Roseiflexus sp. RS-1: one gene and its partner. The protein of the gene in region 1 interacts with the protein of each later gene in a pairwise test. Links are inferred from orthologs where the notes say so. Each region holds a gene or a part of one and is shown on either strand. Other genes may lie near its edges. The genes, in order: odhB and lpdA.

The links.
Region 2: the proteins of odhB (region 1) and lpdA interact in binary tests that used the Escherichia coli proteins (3 or more experiments, as listed by UniProt). The link is inferred for Roseiflexus sp. RS-1 from one-to-one orthologs.

What each region holds. Positions count from the first base shown.
Region 1 is NC_009523.1:4,267,545-4,275,901, reverse strand. Bases 2,744-5,710 are described here. They hold odhB (2-oxoglutarate dehydrogenase complex dihydrolipoyllysine-residue succinyltransferase), read right to left. Parts: upstream 4,845-5,710; coding sequence 3,642-4,844; downstream 2,744-3,641. Other genes in these bases: ROSERS_RS17515 (2-oxoglutarate dehydrogenase E1 component), read right to left, coding at 4,857-5,710; ROSERS_RS17525 (PH domain-containing protein), read left to right, coding at 2,744-3,625. Outside these bases: rpsF (30S ribosomal protein S6), read left to right, coding at 1-189; ROSERS_RS17540 (single-stranded DNA-binding protein), read left to right, coding at 227-682; rpsR (30S ribosomal protein S18), read left to right, coding at 703-975; ROSERS_RS17530 (peptidylprolyl isomerase), read left to right, coding at 1,082-2,644; more of ROSERS_RS17525, read left to right, coding at 2,714-2,743; more of ROSERS_RS17515, read right to left, coding at 5,711-7,712. UniProt on the Escherichia coli protein: E2 component of the 2-oxoglutarate dehydrogenase (OGDH) complex which catalyzes the second step in the conversion of 2-oxoglutarate to succinyl-CoA and CO(2).
Region 2 is NC_009523.1:3,766,341-3,774,576, reverse strand. Bases 2,249-5,094 are described here. They hold lpdA (dihydrolipoyl dehydrogenase), read right to left. Parts: upstream 4,457-5,094; coding sequence 3,041-4,456; downstream 2,249-3,040. Other genes in these bases: ROSERS_RS15430 (histidine kinase N-terminal 7TM domain-containing protein), read right to left, coding at 4,596-5,094; ROSERS_RS15440 (hypothetical protein), read right to left, coding at 2,648-3,028; ROSERS_RS15445 (SDR family NAD(P)-dependent oxidoreductase), read left to right, coding at 2,249-2,478. Also shown: ROSERS_RS15450 (Lon protease family protein), read left to right, coding at 1-1,526; more of ROSERS_RS15445, read left to right, coding at 1,843-2,248; more of ROSERS_RS15430, read right to left, coding at 5,095-6,530; ROSERS_RS24260 (J-domain-containing protein), read right to left, coding at 6,713-7,276; ROSERS_RS15420 (NADH-quinone oxidoreductase subunit N), read right to left, coding at 7,318-8,236. UniProt on the Escherichia coli protein: Lipoamide dehydrogenase is a component of the glycine cleavage system as well as of the alpha-ketoacid dehydrogenase complexes.

The DNA of each region.
Region 1 (8,357 bases):
AAACTCAACGACTCGGTGCTGCGTTATCTGCTGACACTGGTGGAAATGCGCGGCGCGGCGCCAGCGGTTGTCGCAACGGTCGGCGCTCTTGATGGCGAAGAACCCGAAGACGAGGAGGATCTTGAGGAGGATGAGGAGGTTGACGACGTCGAGGAAATCGAAGAGGACGTGGACGTCGACGAAGACTAATGGGCGCTGTTCGTTATAAAGGGGAGAGGAACGAACAATGGCGAAGGATCTCAACAAGGTGATGATCATCGGGCGTCTCGGTAAAGACCCTGAGATGCGCTATACGCCTGGTGGAAGCCCTGTAACGACGTTCAGCGTCGCGACAGGACGGCAGTGGAAAGACGGCAGCGGCGAATTGCACGAGGAGACGGAATGGTTCAATGTAGTGACCTGGAATAAACTGGCCGAGATCTGCCACGAGCACCTGCGCAAATCCAGTCGCGTCTATATCGAAGGGCGCCTCCAGACTCGCCATTGGGAGGATCAGAACGGGGTGACGCATTACCGCACTGAGGTTGTGGCGAGCGATATGATCATGCTCGACAGTCGCGGTCCTCGTGAGTCGTCGCAGTATGGCGATGAGCCGCCGTATCATCACCCCGATCATCGCCCTCAGCGCGGGCAGCAGTCGAAGGACGATTTTGCCATTGGTGATGAGGATATTCCGTTTTAGTACAACAGACGAGGTTTATCGTGACTGAGGATCAGGCTCGTCGCAGTGGCGGCGTGGGGCGCCGTCGCTTTGGCGCTCGACGCAAGGTCTGCATGTTCTGCGCAGATCAGATTCGCGTCGTAGACTATAAAGATGTCAAGCGTTTGCAACGCTGCATGTCTGAGCGTGGCAAAATCCTGCCGCGCCGCCGCACTGGTGTCTGCGCGCGCCATCAGCGTTCGCTGACGGTGGCGATCAAGCGTGCGCGCCACATGGCGTTGCTGCCGTTCGTTGCAGCGCATATCCGCTCGTAGATGGCTGTGGTGTTCCCCGAAGGACCGCCCGGTTTGCCCGCGTCTGCTGTACGATGCAGCAATGTGAGCGAATCGTGGCGGCTCTTATGTGTGGGGTCTGTCTGTTATGACGTTTAATCAACGTAAACCGCAACCGCCGCGCCCGCAGGAAACGCGCTCTGCAACGCCTGCTCGTCGCCATTTGCGTCGGAGTGAGATCGAGCGTCGCCGTCAGCGCGCAATTATCATCGGCACGGCAGTGGTGGTGGCGATCGCGGTGCTGGCGCTGGCTGCCGGTCTGGTCTATGAGCAGGTCTGGTTGCCGGGACGACCGGTGGCGCAGGTCGGGAGCGTCGTGCTGACGCGCGGCGACTATGTCGCGGAACGACGTGGGGAGGCAGCGCGCCTGATTGCCCAGAGTCTCTATCTGGCGACCTTTGGTCCGCAATTTGCCCAGCAGTTTCTCGATCAGATTCCACAGATCGACGCTCAGGCGGCAGCGGCGCGCAATGAGCCGGTCGATGATGCACTGGTGAATCAATGGGTCGAACTGCAACTGATCCGGCAGGGAGCACAGTCCAGGTTCGGCATCCAGGTGACCGATGGTGAGATCGCGCAGGAGTTTATCGATCTGTTCGGTCCCAATTTTGCCCCGCCTGCCGATGCAGTGACGCCAACTGCGGTGCTGCTGCCAACGTCGCCGCCAACCGCGCCGCCTGAGCCGACGGTGGGTCCGGGAACGCCGTCGCCAACCCCCTCCGGTCCAACCGCAACGCCAACGCCGTCACCAACGCCAGAGCCGACGGTGACGCCGTCGCCAACGCCGCTGGCGGATGAGGCGCTTGCCAGGCAACAGACGGCGCTGCAACGGCTCTACGATGAGTATGTCAATGAGATGCGGCGGGTCGATCCCCAACGGCGCATCCATCTGACGCTTGATGACTTCCGCCGCGGGTTGTCCAACCAGTTTTTGCGTCAGGCGTTGACGCGCCGGGTACAGGAGCAATTGGTTCCGGATTCGACCTTTACGCCCAGCGCCGACCCGTCCGCTATCGAGACGCGCCACATTCTGCTGAAGGTGACCGTTCCGATCACTGCGACAGAAGAGGAACGTGAGCAGGCGTTTGCTGCGCGTCGTGCGGAAGCGGAGGCGCTGCTCGCCGAGGCGCGCGCCGCTGCCGATTTCGGCGAACTGGCACGTGAACGTTCCGAGGATTACAATACAAGAGCGGCGGGCGGGGCGCTGCCATCGTTTGATAAGGACGGAAAGACGCCGGATGGTACACAGATCGATCCGGCGCTGGTCGCGGCTATCGCGAATGCGTCTGAGAATGAGATCGTCGGTCCGGTACGCACGTCATTTGGCTGGCATATCGTGCAGTTGGTGCGGCGCACGGTCGATTCGCGCGAGACGCAACTCAACCGGGCGCGTGCTGAGGCGTTTGAGCGCTGGCTTGAGGAGCAGCGCGCCGCTGTCAGTGTGCAGCGCTTCCCAACCCTCGTGCCAACCCCTTCGCCGTTACCGACCGGTACGCCTCCACCGTTGCCGACGGTGGATTTGGGCGGCGAACCGACGCCGACGCCACTGCCGACCGAAACCGGAGTGCCGGTTGGGGGAACGCCGGTCACAACGCCAACGCCGACCGGAACAGCCGTTCCAGTCGAGAGAACGCCTGCCCCGACGCCGTAAGGAGTGTGTCGCGTCCTGCGCCGGTGTGCAGGGCGCCGACGCTGTGCCGCAGGCGTGGCATAGACAACCATGAGACGTTGGAAACCACAGTCCACTCAGGGGCGATGGGTTGCGCTCGGTCTGTTGATCCTCGCCCTTGGCGGCGTCACTCTGGCTGTTGTCGGGCTGATTCGTCGTCTCTCCGGCGCTCCTGATCAGTGGCAGATCGATATTGGCGCTTTTGGCTTGCTGCTGCTGCTGATCATCAGCCTGTTGGCGGCAGCGTGGTTCGCCTACCGCCTCATCGCCGCGCTGACGCTGACCTACGCCATCGACCGCAATGGGCTGTACATCCGCTGGGCGGGCAATCAGGCGATCGTTCCGCTCGATCAGGTGGTGACGATCGATGTGGGCGCCGGTCCGGTCTTTTTGCCGTTTGGCATCTTCCAGCGGGTTGGAACTTACTGGGGAAGTGCATTCGCGGGTGACAAGCCGCTGCATCTGTATGCGACACAACCGCCCGATGCATGCCTGATTATCTATACCGCCGATGCCGCCTATGCCGTGTCGCCTGAAGATCCAGAGGCGTTTGTCCAGGACCTTGAGCAGCGCCGGAGTCTGGGGGCAACCAAAGCGCTCCAACCGGCGATCGAGTACAGTCGGGTGTTCCACTACGCATTCTGGCGCGACGGAACAGTGTTGGGACTGATTGTGGCAGCGCTGGTGATCAACCTGCTGGCGCTGGCGATGATCGCTGCCGCCTACCCATCACTCGCTCCTGCCGTCGAGATGCGCTTCGATGCAACCGGCGAGGTCGCTGAGTTGCGTCCGCGTCATCAGGTGCTGTTTCTGCCGCTGGCGGCGCTCGGTCTCAGCCTGTTCAACACTGCGGTTGGGATGAGATTGTATCGGAATCTGCCGCCGGGCGCCCGCCTGCTCCAGGGCGCCTCGGTGATTGTGCAACTCCTGTTCCTGGTCGCAATCGCGCAGATCCTGTGGTGAGCGCGACGGCGCCCCCTCATCCCTCCAGCAACAATCGCTCCGGGTCTTCCACCAGTTCCTTGACCCGCACCAGGAACGATACCGCCTCACGTCCGTCGATGATGCGATGATCGTAGGAGAGGGCGACATACATCATTGGACGGATGACGACCTGCCCGTTGAGCGCCACCGGACGTTCCTGAATCTTGTGCATGCCGAGAATGCCAACCTGCGGCGCGTTGAGAATCGGTGTGGACATCAGTGAGCCGAAGATGCCGCCATTGGTGATGGTGAACGTGCCGCCTTGCAGGTCGGCAATCGTGAGTTTCGACTCGCGGGCGCGGTGCGCCAGTTCTTCGATGCTGCGCTCGATTTCTGCGAAACTGAGGCGGTCTGCGTTGCGCAGCACCGGCACAACCAGCCCTTCGTCGGTGCTGACGGCGATGCCGATGTCGTAGTAATGCTTGACGATAATCTCGTCACCGCGAATCTCGGCGTTGAGAAGCGGGAAGGCTTTCAACGCGCCGATCACCGCTTTCGTGAAGAACGACATGAAACCGAGACCGACGCCGTGGCGCTCACGGAACGATTCGCGATGCCGTTTGCGCAGATCGATCACGGCGCTCATATCGATCTCGTTGAACGTTGTGAGCATCGCCGCGGTGCGCTGCGCCTCGACGAGTCGGGCGGCAATCGTCTGGCGGCGGCGGGTCATGCGGATGCGCTCTTCGCGTCGTCCGTCGTCGGGAACCGGCGCCGGTTGCGTAGCGGGCGTGAGCGCGGGCGTGTGGGGTGTGACCGCCGGAACTGCCTCCGTCGGAAGCGGCGCTGGCGAGCCAGCGCCGTGGCGGATCACATCATCTTTCGTCACCCGACCGCCGGGACCACTGCCGGGAATTGCGGCAATATCGACGCCGTGCGTTTCGGCGAGGCGACGGGCGACCGGCGTCGCCGTCACTCTGGCGCCAGCACCGTCGTGGAGCGGCATAGCCGGTTCTTCCACCTTCTCCGCGATCACCCCCAACAGTTCGCCGATGGTCACCGTGGCGCCATCCGGCTTGAGGATACGACTCAGAATACCAGAGCCGGATGCGGTCACTTCGACCGTCACCTTGTCGGTTTCAAGTTCGACCAGCACCTCACCCGCAGTAACTGGATCGCCCTCGTGTTTGTGCCATGCCCCGACCGTCGCCTCGACAATCGACTCGCCCAGGGTCGGGACCTTGATTTCGACAGCCATAGACTCCTCGTGTTATCGATACTTTTCGACAGCTGGCGCGCGCAGCGCTTCGGCGATTAACCGTTGCTGTTCGATCAGGTGCAATGCCAGCGACCCTTCCGATGGGCTCGCCGACTCAGCACGCCCGACATAACTGAGAGTCATATCGGGACCGATCAGTTCGCGCAGGCGTGGCGCGACGTAGCGCCACGCTCCCATGTTTTCCGGTTCCTCCTGCAACCAGACGACTTCCTGAAGGTGAGGATAGCCTTGCAGCACTGCACGCAATTCGTCCACGGGGAAGGAGTACAACTCTTCGAGACGCACCACGGCGACGCCGTTTGTCAGCGGCGTATCGTTGGCGCTGAGCAGATCGACGTAGATTTTGCCGGAGCAGAGCACCAGGCGCGCCACATCGGCAGGACGTTCGCGCGCCTGCGGATCGTCGATCACACGCTGGAAACGCCCCTCACTGAGGTCGTGCAGCGACGAGCCAGCACGCGGGTGGCGCAGCAGACTCTTGGGCGTCATGATGATCAGCGGGCGCGGGTCAGTATTCAGCAGCAGCGCCTGACGTCGCAGCAGGTGGAAATACTGCGCTGCCGTCGTACAGTTCGCCACGCGAATGTTGTCTTCGGCAGCGAGTTGCAAAAAGCGTTCGAGACGCGCGCTGGAATGTTCCGGGCCCTGCCCTTCGTAGCCGTGGGGCAACAGCATAACCAGCGCTGGCGTTTGTCCCCACTTCTTGCGCGCCGACACGATAAACTGGTCGATAATAACCTGCGCCCCATTGGCAAAGTCGCCAAACTGCGCCTCCCAGATGACGAGCGCACGCGGATTATGCGCCGAATAGCCAAACTCGAACCCCAGCGCGGCAGCCTCGGAGAGCGGACTGTTGTAGACTGCAAATGAGGCGTGCGCCTGTGGCAGCGCCTGAAGCGCACACCAGCGTTCATCGGTTTGCACATCGTGCAGCACCAGGTGGCGCTGGCTGAACGTGCCACGCTCGACATCCTGCCCGGTCAGGCGGATCGGAATTCCCTCTTCCAGCAGTGATGCAAACGCCAGCGCCTCGGCGTGCGCCCAATCGATAGCGCCTGGCATATGGAGCGCAGTGCGCCGTCGTTCCAGCATCCGTTCCAGGCGCGGATGGACACGGAAGCCGGGGGGCCACTGGAGCAACGCCTCATTGAGCGCCGTCAACCGTTCTGCTGACACGGCGGTGTGGGTACGACGCGCAATACCGGGCGGCGGCAACGGCGGCGGCTCCTCAAAGTGCGGGTGGGCTTCGGCGTCGCTGCGCGCCTGTTGCAACCTGTCCCACACCTTCCTGACCATCTCCTCCGCTTCGGTAGCAGACACCACTCCTTCGGCGATCAGTTTCGACGCCCATTGCTCGCGGACGGTCGGATGGCGGGCAATGATGGCATACATGCGTGGTTGCGTAAATGCCGGTTCATCGCCCTCGTTATGCCCCCAGCGGCGATAGCCGACCAGGTCGATCAGAAAGTCTTTGCCGAACCGTTCGCGATAGGCGTATGCCATGCGCGCAACCGCAATACACCCTTCGACATCATCGGCGTTGACGTGCACAATTGGGATTTCAAACCCCTTCGCCAGGTCGCTGGCGTACAGGGTCGAGCGTCCCTCGTGCGGCGATGTGGTGAACCCGATCTGATTATTGACGATAATGTGAATGGTTCCGCCGGTGCTGTATCCGGCGAGGTTGGAGAGGTTGAGCGTCTCGGCGACGATCCCCTGCCCCGGAAACGCAGCATCGCCGTGGATGAGGATCGGAAGCGAGGCGTGCCTGTTCTGAAGCGGCGCGCCAGCCTGATCGCATGTTTCCTGGGCGGCGCGCGCGCGCCCGGCGACAACCGGATTGACGAACTCCAGATGGCTGGGGTTGGGCGCCAGAGTGATCGGCATCTGCTCGATCCCTGCTTCGCGGAATGCACGGCGGGCGCCGAGGTGGTATTTCACATCGCCAACCCAGCCAGGCGCGCCGCGTCCTTCCGGCGAAAGCGCTGCATCACGCCCCGCCAGCAAAAACTCGCTGAGAATGGCGCTGTATGGTTTGCCGAGAATGTGCGCCAGGACGTTCAATCGCCCGCGGTGCGCCATGCCGATCACCACCTCGTGCACCCCGCCGGTCGCCGCATTGCGAATGATCGAGTCGAGCATTGGGATCAGCATGTCGCATCCTTCGATCGAAAACCGTTTCTGCCCGACGAAGGTCTGGTGCAGATACCGCTCGAAGGTTTCGGCTTCGGTCAGACGCTCGAGTAATTCACGTTTGCGCACGGCATCGAAGCCGTAGAAAAACCGGCGACTCTCGACCGCTTCACGAATCCAGGCGCGCTCCTCGAAAACCTGCACGTGATCCGTTTCGTAGCCGATTGTGCCGCAGTAGACGGAGCGCAGTTTCTGAACCCCTTCGAGCGCATTGCGCGACTCTGCCGCCAGCGGTCCACGCACAATATGGGCGGGCAGGAGCGCCAGGTCAGCATCGTTGACATCGTGGATCGCGGCATCGAGACCTGGATCGCCGGGAGGATCGCGGCCAAGCGGATCGATCCGCGCCGCCAGATGCCCCAGTTCGCGGATATAGCGAATGAGACGGGCGGCAGCGACGGTATGGGTGACATCGATTGGCGATGTTGGTCCAATGTGCGCTTTGGACATGTCAATGTCCGGCGTCGTCGAAAGGTCGATGGTCACAGGGATTGCGGGGGCAGGCGTCGCTGTCGGCAACGCCTCTTCCGGCGACCACTGCGCAAAGAAGGCGCGCGTTTCCGGATCGACCGATGCGGGATCGGTGCGATACCGTTCGTAGAGTTCGATCACATACCCGGCGTTCGGGCCGTGAAAACGTGTATCTGAAGGCATGCAGCACCTGTTCTTTGTTCTTTTTCGCACCCATTATAGCACTCGTGAGTCGGTACGGTGGGCAAAAGCTCTGCCGCGCGGCATGGAAGCTCGCGCCACGTTATCCAGCCCCGCAGGGGCTTCCACGACCTCGGCAAGGGCTGATGAAGATTGAGCATTGATGCCGGACTGACCGTGGGGCTCATATTGATCATTAAATCCGGTATGCCGAACTGGCTGTGGGGCTCATGAAGATTGAGAATTAAATCCGCTATACCGAACTAGCCGTGGGGCTAAAGCCCTCGGCTATGCAAGGCAAAGCCCGCCTGCGCGGGCGAGAGCGGAGTAATTACTCAACAACCATAAGCCCGATGCGGAATGATAAGGGATTTATCCCGAACGAAACTGCTGACAGGGGGCTGAGAGCCTGTCCGAACAATGAATTCGGATTTGGTTCCTGTGAGATATTGAGGGTGCTAATGCTTGTTACCCCAAAAAGACATTATCGGGATTTTCACGCATCTTTCAACGCTTTGGGTACGTGTTGCCATTCTTTCATTGCTGCAAAGCCCACGCAGGCAGGCTTCCCGCCCACGAGCCGCGATGTTCGTTGCCAGGCAGGACGGTATGCTGTACTACTGTTTGGCAAGCCTGCTGTTCTGTCAG
Region 2 (8,236 bases), 500 kb from region 1 along the record:
AGTATCAGGTGAATGTCCTGATCGATAACAGTCGTCAGCAGGGCGCGCCGGTCGTTGTCGAATACAACCCGACCTATCCCAACCTGTTCGGGCGTATCGAGAAGGAAACCCACTTTGGCGCACTGTACACCGACTTTCTCATGATCAAACCCGGCAGCCTGCACCGCGCCAATGGCGGCTTTCTGGTCATCGAGGCGGAAGACCTGCTGCGCGACTATTTCAGTTGGGATGGTCTCAAACGCGCGCTGCGCACCCGCGAGATTCAGATCGAAGAACTCGCCGACCGGCTGGGTCTCACAACCGTCAAGAGTCTGCGCCCGCAACCCATACCGCTCGAACTCAAAGTTATACTGGTGGGACCGCCGCCACCGTACTATTTGCTCGCCGCCTATGATGATGAGTTCTCGACCCTGTTCAAGGTCAAAGCCGATTTTGACATCAGCATGCCGCTGAATGCGGAGAACCTGCACGGTTCGCTCCACCTGTTCCGGCGCTTTTGCGAGCGCGAGGGTCTGCTGTCAATCTCCAATGACGCAGCCGCGCGTCTGCTGGAGCACTCGTTGCGGCTTGCCGAGGATCAGGAGCGTCTTTCGACCCATTTCGGCGCGCTGACCGATGTGGTGCGCGAGGCGAATTACTGGGCGTGCCAGGAGGGGTGCGACGCAATTCTGGAACGGCACGTTACGCGCGCGTTGGAGGAGAAGGTCTACCGTTCGAACATGATCCAGGCGCGCATCCAGGAATTGATCGACCGTGGCATCATTTTGATCGATACCGAAGGCGCAAAAATTGGCCAGATCAACGGATTGTCGGTTCTGAGCCTGGGGGACTATACGTTTGGCAGACCGAGCCGTATCAGCGTCAGTGTGGGACCGGGGCGTGGGTCGATCCTCGACATCGAGCGCGAAGTGAAACTCGGCGGACCGATCCACAGCAAAGGGGTGCTCATTCTCAGCGGCTACCTGGCGGATCGGTACGGTCAGGAGCGACCACTGACCCTTTCAGCGCGGCTGGTCTTCGAGCAGAGTTACGAGGGGGTCGAGGGCGACAGTGCATCGGCGGCGGAGTTGTTCGCCCTGCTTTCGGCGCTGGCAGAACTGCCGTTACGCCAGGGCATCGCAGTGACCGGCTCGGTCAACCAGCGTGGCGAAATCCAGGCAGTTGGCGGGGTGAACCAGAAGATCGAGGGGTTTTTCGATGTCTGTCGTCTGCGTGGGCTGACCGGCGAACAGGGGGTGCTCATTCCGCAGGCGAATGTTCAGAACCTGATGCTGCGCGGTGATGTGGTGGAAGCGGTGCGTGAAGGGCAGTTCCATATCTGGACGGCGCTGACCATCGATGAAGGCATTGCACTGCTGACCGGCGTGCCAGCCGGTGAGCGCGATGCAAACGGCGAATACCCGCCGGAGAGCGTCAACGGACGGGTCATGACGCGACTGCGCGCCTTCGCCGAGCGTCTCCGCGAGGGCGGAAAGACCAACGAGAGCGACAAACGACGCGAGGGGGAGCAAAACGCCCAAGGGTAAGGTTCCTGGGAGAGATGCGCAGTTTTCCGTATTCCCGTGCGTTTTTGCCCCTCATCCCCCCAACCCCCTTCTCCCACAAGGGGAGAAGGGGGAGTCTGGGTGTCTTGATGCCCGAAACGGGAGATGGTGCACGGGGGCTTTCCAAAAAACTACGCCTGCGAGCCTTCTTCTACACGGGGAGAGGGGGGAGTTTATTTGTCCTGAAGCCCAAAGAGTGACCGTGGTTGCGGTTAGTCCCGCTTCCTCCCATCCGGGTTGTTGAACGCAACGTATACGAGACAGAATAATATCGAACAATTCGGACAGGGAGACGCATATGCAAACAGCGCTGATCTGGGGTGCAGCCGGCGGGATCGGTCGCGCACTGGTTGACACGCTGAGCGAGAATGGGTGGCGTGTGCTGGGAATAGCGCGTGATGTAGCAGCGCTGAGCGACATGGACATTGAGTCATACAGCGCGGAACTGTCGCGCGAGGCGGATGTTGCAGCCGCTGCACTCTGGGCTGCGCAGCAGTCCGAGGGCGCTGTCAATCTGTGGGTGTACGCTGCTGGCGATATGATCGGCAAGCCGCTGGCGGACACGACTGCCAGCGAGTGGGAGCGTATCTTTGGCGCGAACGTGACCGGCGCTCACCTGGCGGTGACCCACTCGCTCGCGCTGGTTCCGTCGGGCGGGCATCTGGTTTTCATCGGCGCGTATGTTGATCGGATCATGCTTCCCAAACTCGGCGCCTACGCTGCTTCCAAGGCAGCCCTTGATGCCTATGTGACTGTGCTGGCAAAAGAGGTGCGCGACCGGCGCGTGACGAATGTGCGGGTTGGCGCGGTCGATACCCCCTTGTGGCGCAAAGCGCCATTCCGCCTTCCCAAAAGCGCCCACGCACCAGGCGATGTCGCTGCCGCCGTGCTGCGCGCGTATGCTGAAGGGCACAAGGGGAATCTGGATCTCTGACCCGGTCGGTGGGGGCGCACTGCCGTGCGCCCCTACATTTACGTCGTGCGGGGGGGGGCGCATTGCCGTGCGGGGGGGACGCTGCCGTGCGCCCCTACATTTACGCCGTGCGGGGGGCGCCCCTACCTTCAACCTTCACCGACCTTCAACCTTCAACCTTCACCGACCTTCAACCTTCAACCTTCCCGACTTCCATCCCCGCATCCATCCACTTCTGGTATGCATCGAATGTTCCGTTGAAATAGACGTGCACAACCTGGTTGTGGGTAATGCGCGTGATCGCTTCGAACACCTCGGCGTCGTCGGTGCTGTGCGCGACCAGCATGCCGCGTTCGGGGGCGAAATCGTCTTCGCTGGGGGGAATGACGAAGACCAGCCATTCGTTCGGATAACGACGTTCAACATCGGCGATCAACTCGACGTTGCCCTTCTCCTCCATGCCGGTATAGGGGCAACCGCAGTCGCAATCGACGCCACAACCGCCGTGTGTGCCGCAGGAAAGGGATGTTCCGCCATGCCCGGCGGATGTCAGGTTGATCATGATCGGCATGGCAACCCTCCGTTACATGTGGATCGCCGCGCCCTCAGCCGCCGCGTGCGCCGCTTCGACAATCGCTTCGTAGAGCGTCGGATGGGCGTGAACCGTGCGCATGATCGATTCGGCGGTCGCTTCGTGTGACAGCGCCAGACCTCCCTCGGCGATGAGTTCGGTGACGCGCGGACCGATCATGTGAATGCCGAGCACCTCATCGTACTGTTTGTCGGCGACAATCTTGACGAACCCCTGGCGCTGACCAAGGATCGTCGCTTTACCGTTGCCGGTGAAGGCGAATTTGCCCACCTTCACATCGTACCCCTGCTCACGTGCTTTTGCCTCGGTCAACCCGACGCTGGCGATCTCCGGGTTACAGTAGGTGCACGCCGGGATCTTGCCGTAGTCGAGCGGTTGCGTATGATGACCGGCGATCGTTTCAGCAGCGACGATACCTTCAGCCGATGCTTTGTGCGCCAGCCAGGGCGTGGTGGTGGCACAGTCGCCGATGGCGTAAATCCCTTCGACATTTGTGCGCATATGATCATCGACTTTGATGAATCCGCGTGGATCGAGCGCGACACCGACTTCTTCCAGCCCGATGTCACTGGTATTTGGCACAATACCGACGCCAACCAGCGCACGCTCAAATGTGAGTGCATGCTCGGCGCCCTGTACATCGACCAGGCGCGCCATCACGCCGCCGTCGACCTTCTCCAGGTTGTTGAGTTTTGCGCCAGCAAAGATTTTGATGCCACGACGATTGAGCGCGCGGGCGAGTTCGGCGCTGACCTCCTCATCTTCGAGCGGCACAACGCGCGGCAGCATTTCGACCAGTGTCACCTCTGCGCCGAACGCGCGGTACATCGAAGCGAACTCGACCCCAATTGCGCCTGCACCGACCACCAGGAGCGATTTGGGAACGGTGGGAATGTTTAGCCCGCCGGTCGAAGAGAGGATGCGGTCATTGTCGAACACTGCGCCGATCGCCGGGATTTCGCGGGGGCGAGCGCCGACAGCGATGATAATATGCTTTGCCGTCAATGTGCGATGCTGCCCTTCGGGGCTGCTGACCGCAACCTGTCCGCGTCCGGCGAGACGGGCAGATCCGTTGACAACATCGATCTTGTTCTTCTTCATCAAGAACGAAACGCCGCTGGTCATCGTCTTAACCACGGTGTCCTTCTGGCGCAGCGTCGCTTCCCAATCGAGCGACACGCCTTCGACAATCACGCCGAAGCGTTTCGCCTCGCGCAGTTCATCGAGCAGATCGGCGGTATGGAGCAATGCCTTGGTCGGGATGCACCCGACATTCAGGCAGACGCCCCCCATCGCCTGGCGCTCGACGACGGCGGTTTTCAACCCAAGCTGGGCAGCGCGAATGGCAGCGACATATCCGCCGGGTCCGCCGCCAATGACAATCACATCGTAGAGGGTGTCGGTCACGGAAGTCACCTTTCTATTCAGTGCGTCTGGATTGCAGACGGGAATGTGCGGATCGACTCGCGAGCGGCGGCAGGGCGCCGCCGGTCGTCCGCGAGTCGTGTAAGCGGTATTGTACCACGAGAACATCGGGTCAGAAAAACTACCGCTCCACCATCGCCCGGTTTGCCGACTCCTCCATCAGCGCCAGTTGGCGCGCCACTTCTTCAACGGCGATGCGCTGCTTGCGGTACAGGTCAGACTCACTCATCGCCAGCCGGTCGGCGGTTTCGCGGATGCGGCGCCCCTGCAGGAAGCGCATCTCCAGGATGTTGTAGAGCAGCCACTCCTGCGCCGAGGGGTCGAGTTGCGCATCAGGGCGCAGATTCTCAATCGCCTGGCGCAACACCGCCTGCAATGCGCGCGTCGGACTGCCCCCTTGTTCCTCGAGGACCCGGCGCACCGTGCGCAATCCGAGCAGCGGACTTTCGGAGAGTTTCGGTCCGCCCCAGTAGTGCGCCAGCGCTTCTTTGACCAGTTGGGGAAATTCGGGCAGTGATGCAACGTCGGATTCGAGCGTCTGAAGTGAAGCAGGGGTCGCCTGTTCGAGTTGCGTGCTGAGATGCTGGAGCGACTGCATATCCGGTCCCAGCCCGCGCAGGGTGTTGAACAACCGCTGCTGCATCTGAACGGTTTCGAGCGCCAGTTCCATTCGGTGGGTCAACGCACCGATCAGGCGCCGCGCATCGACGCTCAACGTGTCGTGCGGGTAAGCGATGCCGAGACAGCCGAGCAACGCGCCGTCAGGGGTGCGCAGCGGCAGCAACCAGAACCCTTCAACCCGCAAAAATGCGTCGGCTGGCGGGGTGTCACCGGGTGGTCGCACCGGCAATCGTGAGAGACGCGCCATCAATTCTGTGAGCGGGTGTTCGTTGACGAATCGCCGCACCACCTGGCGCGATCCGACCAGCGTTTTGACTGTGTAGCCGCCTGCATCATCCGGTGCAGCGACGAATCCTGTCTCGGAGCGCAATGCCCCGCATGCAACCACCAGCGTATTCTCCAGCAGACTCCGCAGGTCCGCCTGGGTGAATGTATTGCGTGGCAGAGCGCGCAGATAATCGATCTCGGCGTGATCCTGCGCATAGACCAGGGCGTCGAGGTATGGTTTCAGCCGGTTGACGAACAGCGGCATAATGACGGTCATAATAACTACGCCAGCGGTCAGCAGCGCCTGCTCCGGCAACCCCAGCCAGCGCGCCAGGATTGGTGTCGCACGCAGGAACAGCGCAATACTGACGCCGACGAATGGACCGTACAACACCCAGCGGATAAAGTCCTGCTTGATCAGACGGTCGGGAAGCGGCAATCCCTGGAATGCGATACTGTAGACCATCACCGTCGTCATCATCAGGACGGCGACGTTGCCCACGGCGACCAGGAAGAGCACGACTGTGAACGGAATCATGTTCTCCGGGAGAGGAATAATGAGAAAGGGATAGACCGCGATCGCCGGACCGACGAATGTCAGACTCAGGTATGTGATCCGCCGGCGCAGGGTTGGTGTGAGCGCTGCGTCGCGCACGTGGAGCGTGGTTGCCAGCCCGGCGAGACACGCGATGGTGAAGTAGAGCGTGAAGACCCAGAAGAGCGGACCGGCGTTGAATTGTGCAACAGGTTGAACCTGGACACCGTTGCGCAATACCAGGTCTGTTCCCCATGCCAGCGCCAGGAACACAGCGCTGATGACGTAAGCCATGGGAACGCTCCAGCGTCTGCGGAGGTTATGCTGACCACTGAAATCCAGCAGGGCATCGGCGAGGTGAATGTATCCTGCTGGCACACCGACGATGCCGAGCCACTGGGCGCGCAGCAGGAAGTGAAGGGTCTCCTCACGCTGCACCTGCTGCGTTAGCACGTCGCCGCCAAAGACAACGACAATGCTACCAAGCAGCACCGCCAGCGCGCGCGCAATGGGAGTGTACCGGTTTTGCAGCACCAGGTAGACCAGGAGTGAAAATGAAACGATCAGAACGGCAGAAGCCAGAATATCGTTGACCGCAAGGAGCAGGTTGGTCAAAAATGGCAGGTCGATCATACCGTTTTGTATCTTTCGCCACAGACCATGCAATTGTTATAGTATTGTACACGATCAAAGTTACGCACCTGTCGTAACTATTCACACCTGGGGCAACACTCGCGCCTGGGAGCGCGGGCGTCTCGCCCTCGTCGCGTCTACGAGGGCACAATGCCCTCGTCTCCAGGAGAGTCGAGATGGGACTATTCTCCCAGTTTGCGCATCTCTTCTGCGATGCGCAGACCCTCAATCTGACCCGCAGCCGGTGGTGCGGTAAGGTTGTATGAGATAATCTGACGCTGGAGGTTGGTAAGCATCTCGTGGTATTCGGCGCGCAAACGGGCGCGGATGGCGGGTGGAAGGCGCGACCAGCGGCGGTTGGTGTCGTGGAGCCAGGCAGCGATGCGGGCGCGCTCAGTGTCAATATCACGGCGAGCTTCAATCCACAGAGGGGCGAACCCGGCGTTCTTCAGCATGCGAAACCCGGCGCGCATATCTTCCGGCGTCAGCGCATCATCGTCATACATCAGCGGCTTACCGGCGCCGGGCAGGTTGTCGAACGCACCTTCGGCGCGCGCCTGTTCGATCAGACGATCAATCACTGTTTCCACATCGTTCGGGTTCGGCGTGCTGCGGTGCGCCCGACCACTGCTGTTGTCACGCGCCTGTTCGAGCAGACGCTCAAACAGGGTCGCGCCACCGGGATATTCAGACGCCTCCCGTGGAGCGAGCGGATCATTATGCTCAGGTGTCGGTTGGTCGGTCATAAGGAACACATGACGGTATGGAAGCCTTGCCGCGCATGCGCCTAACGCGCCGCAACACTCGCTGCGCTGCTGATCGTCCCCCAGATCAGGTTCGGCAGCAAACCGAGCAGCACCACCAGCACCGTTGATACGATGATGGCAGCATTCGCAACCGGCGGTGTCGAGAAAGGCGTCGTTGACGGCGCTGGCAAAATCCACATCGCCTTGAGAAAACGCAGATAGTAATACAGACTGACGACCGTCATCACAACGGCGACGGTCACCAGCGGAACGGCGCCTGCCTGGTAGCCCGCCATAAAGACAAAGAACTTCGCCCAGAAACCGGCGAGTGGCGGAATGCCTGCAAGTGACAGGATCAGGATCGTCATCATTAAGGTCAGCGGCATATTGCGTCGCCACAGACCCTGCATGGCACTCAGGTCATCACTGCCCAGCGCCCTGGTCAGCACCGCCAGCACACCGAAACTGCCCAGATTGGTGAGCGTGTAGACGATCAGGTAGTAGATCAGCGCTGACGTGCCGAATGTCCGATCAACCGGTGATGTCGATGACCAGAGCAGCACGGCGAGCAACAGAAAACCGGCATGCCCGATCGATGAGTACGCCAGCAGACGGCGCGCATTGGTCTGCGGCAGCGCTGCCAGATTCCCTACCAGCACCGTCACCAGCGCCAGGATCGCCAGCACGCTCGTCCAGCCGCTGAATTCTTCCAGGCGCGGCGTTCCAACCGCCCCTGGGAACGCCGTCGTCAGCAACCGGTAGAGCAGCAGGAACCCGGCTGCTTTCGATGCCGTCGAAAGGAAGGCAGTCACCGGTGGCGGCGCTCCCTGATACACATCCGGCGCCCATGTGTGGAACGGCACGACCGAAATCTTGTACCCCAATCCGGCGATCACGAACAGTATGCCAAGGATCAATAGCGGGCTGCGCGCGGCGTCACCGGTTGCAAATCGCCCGACT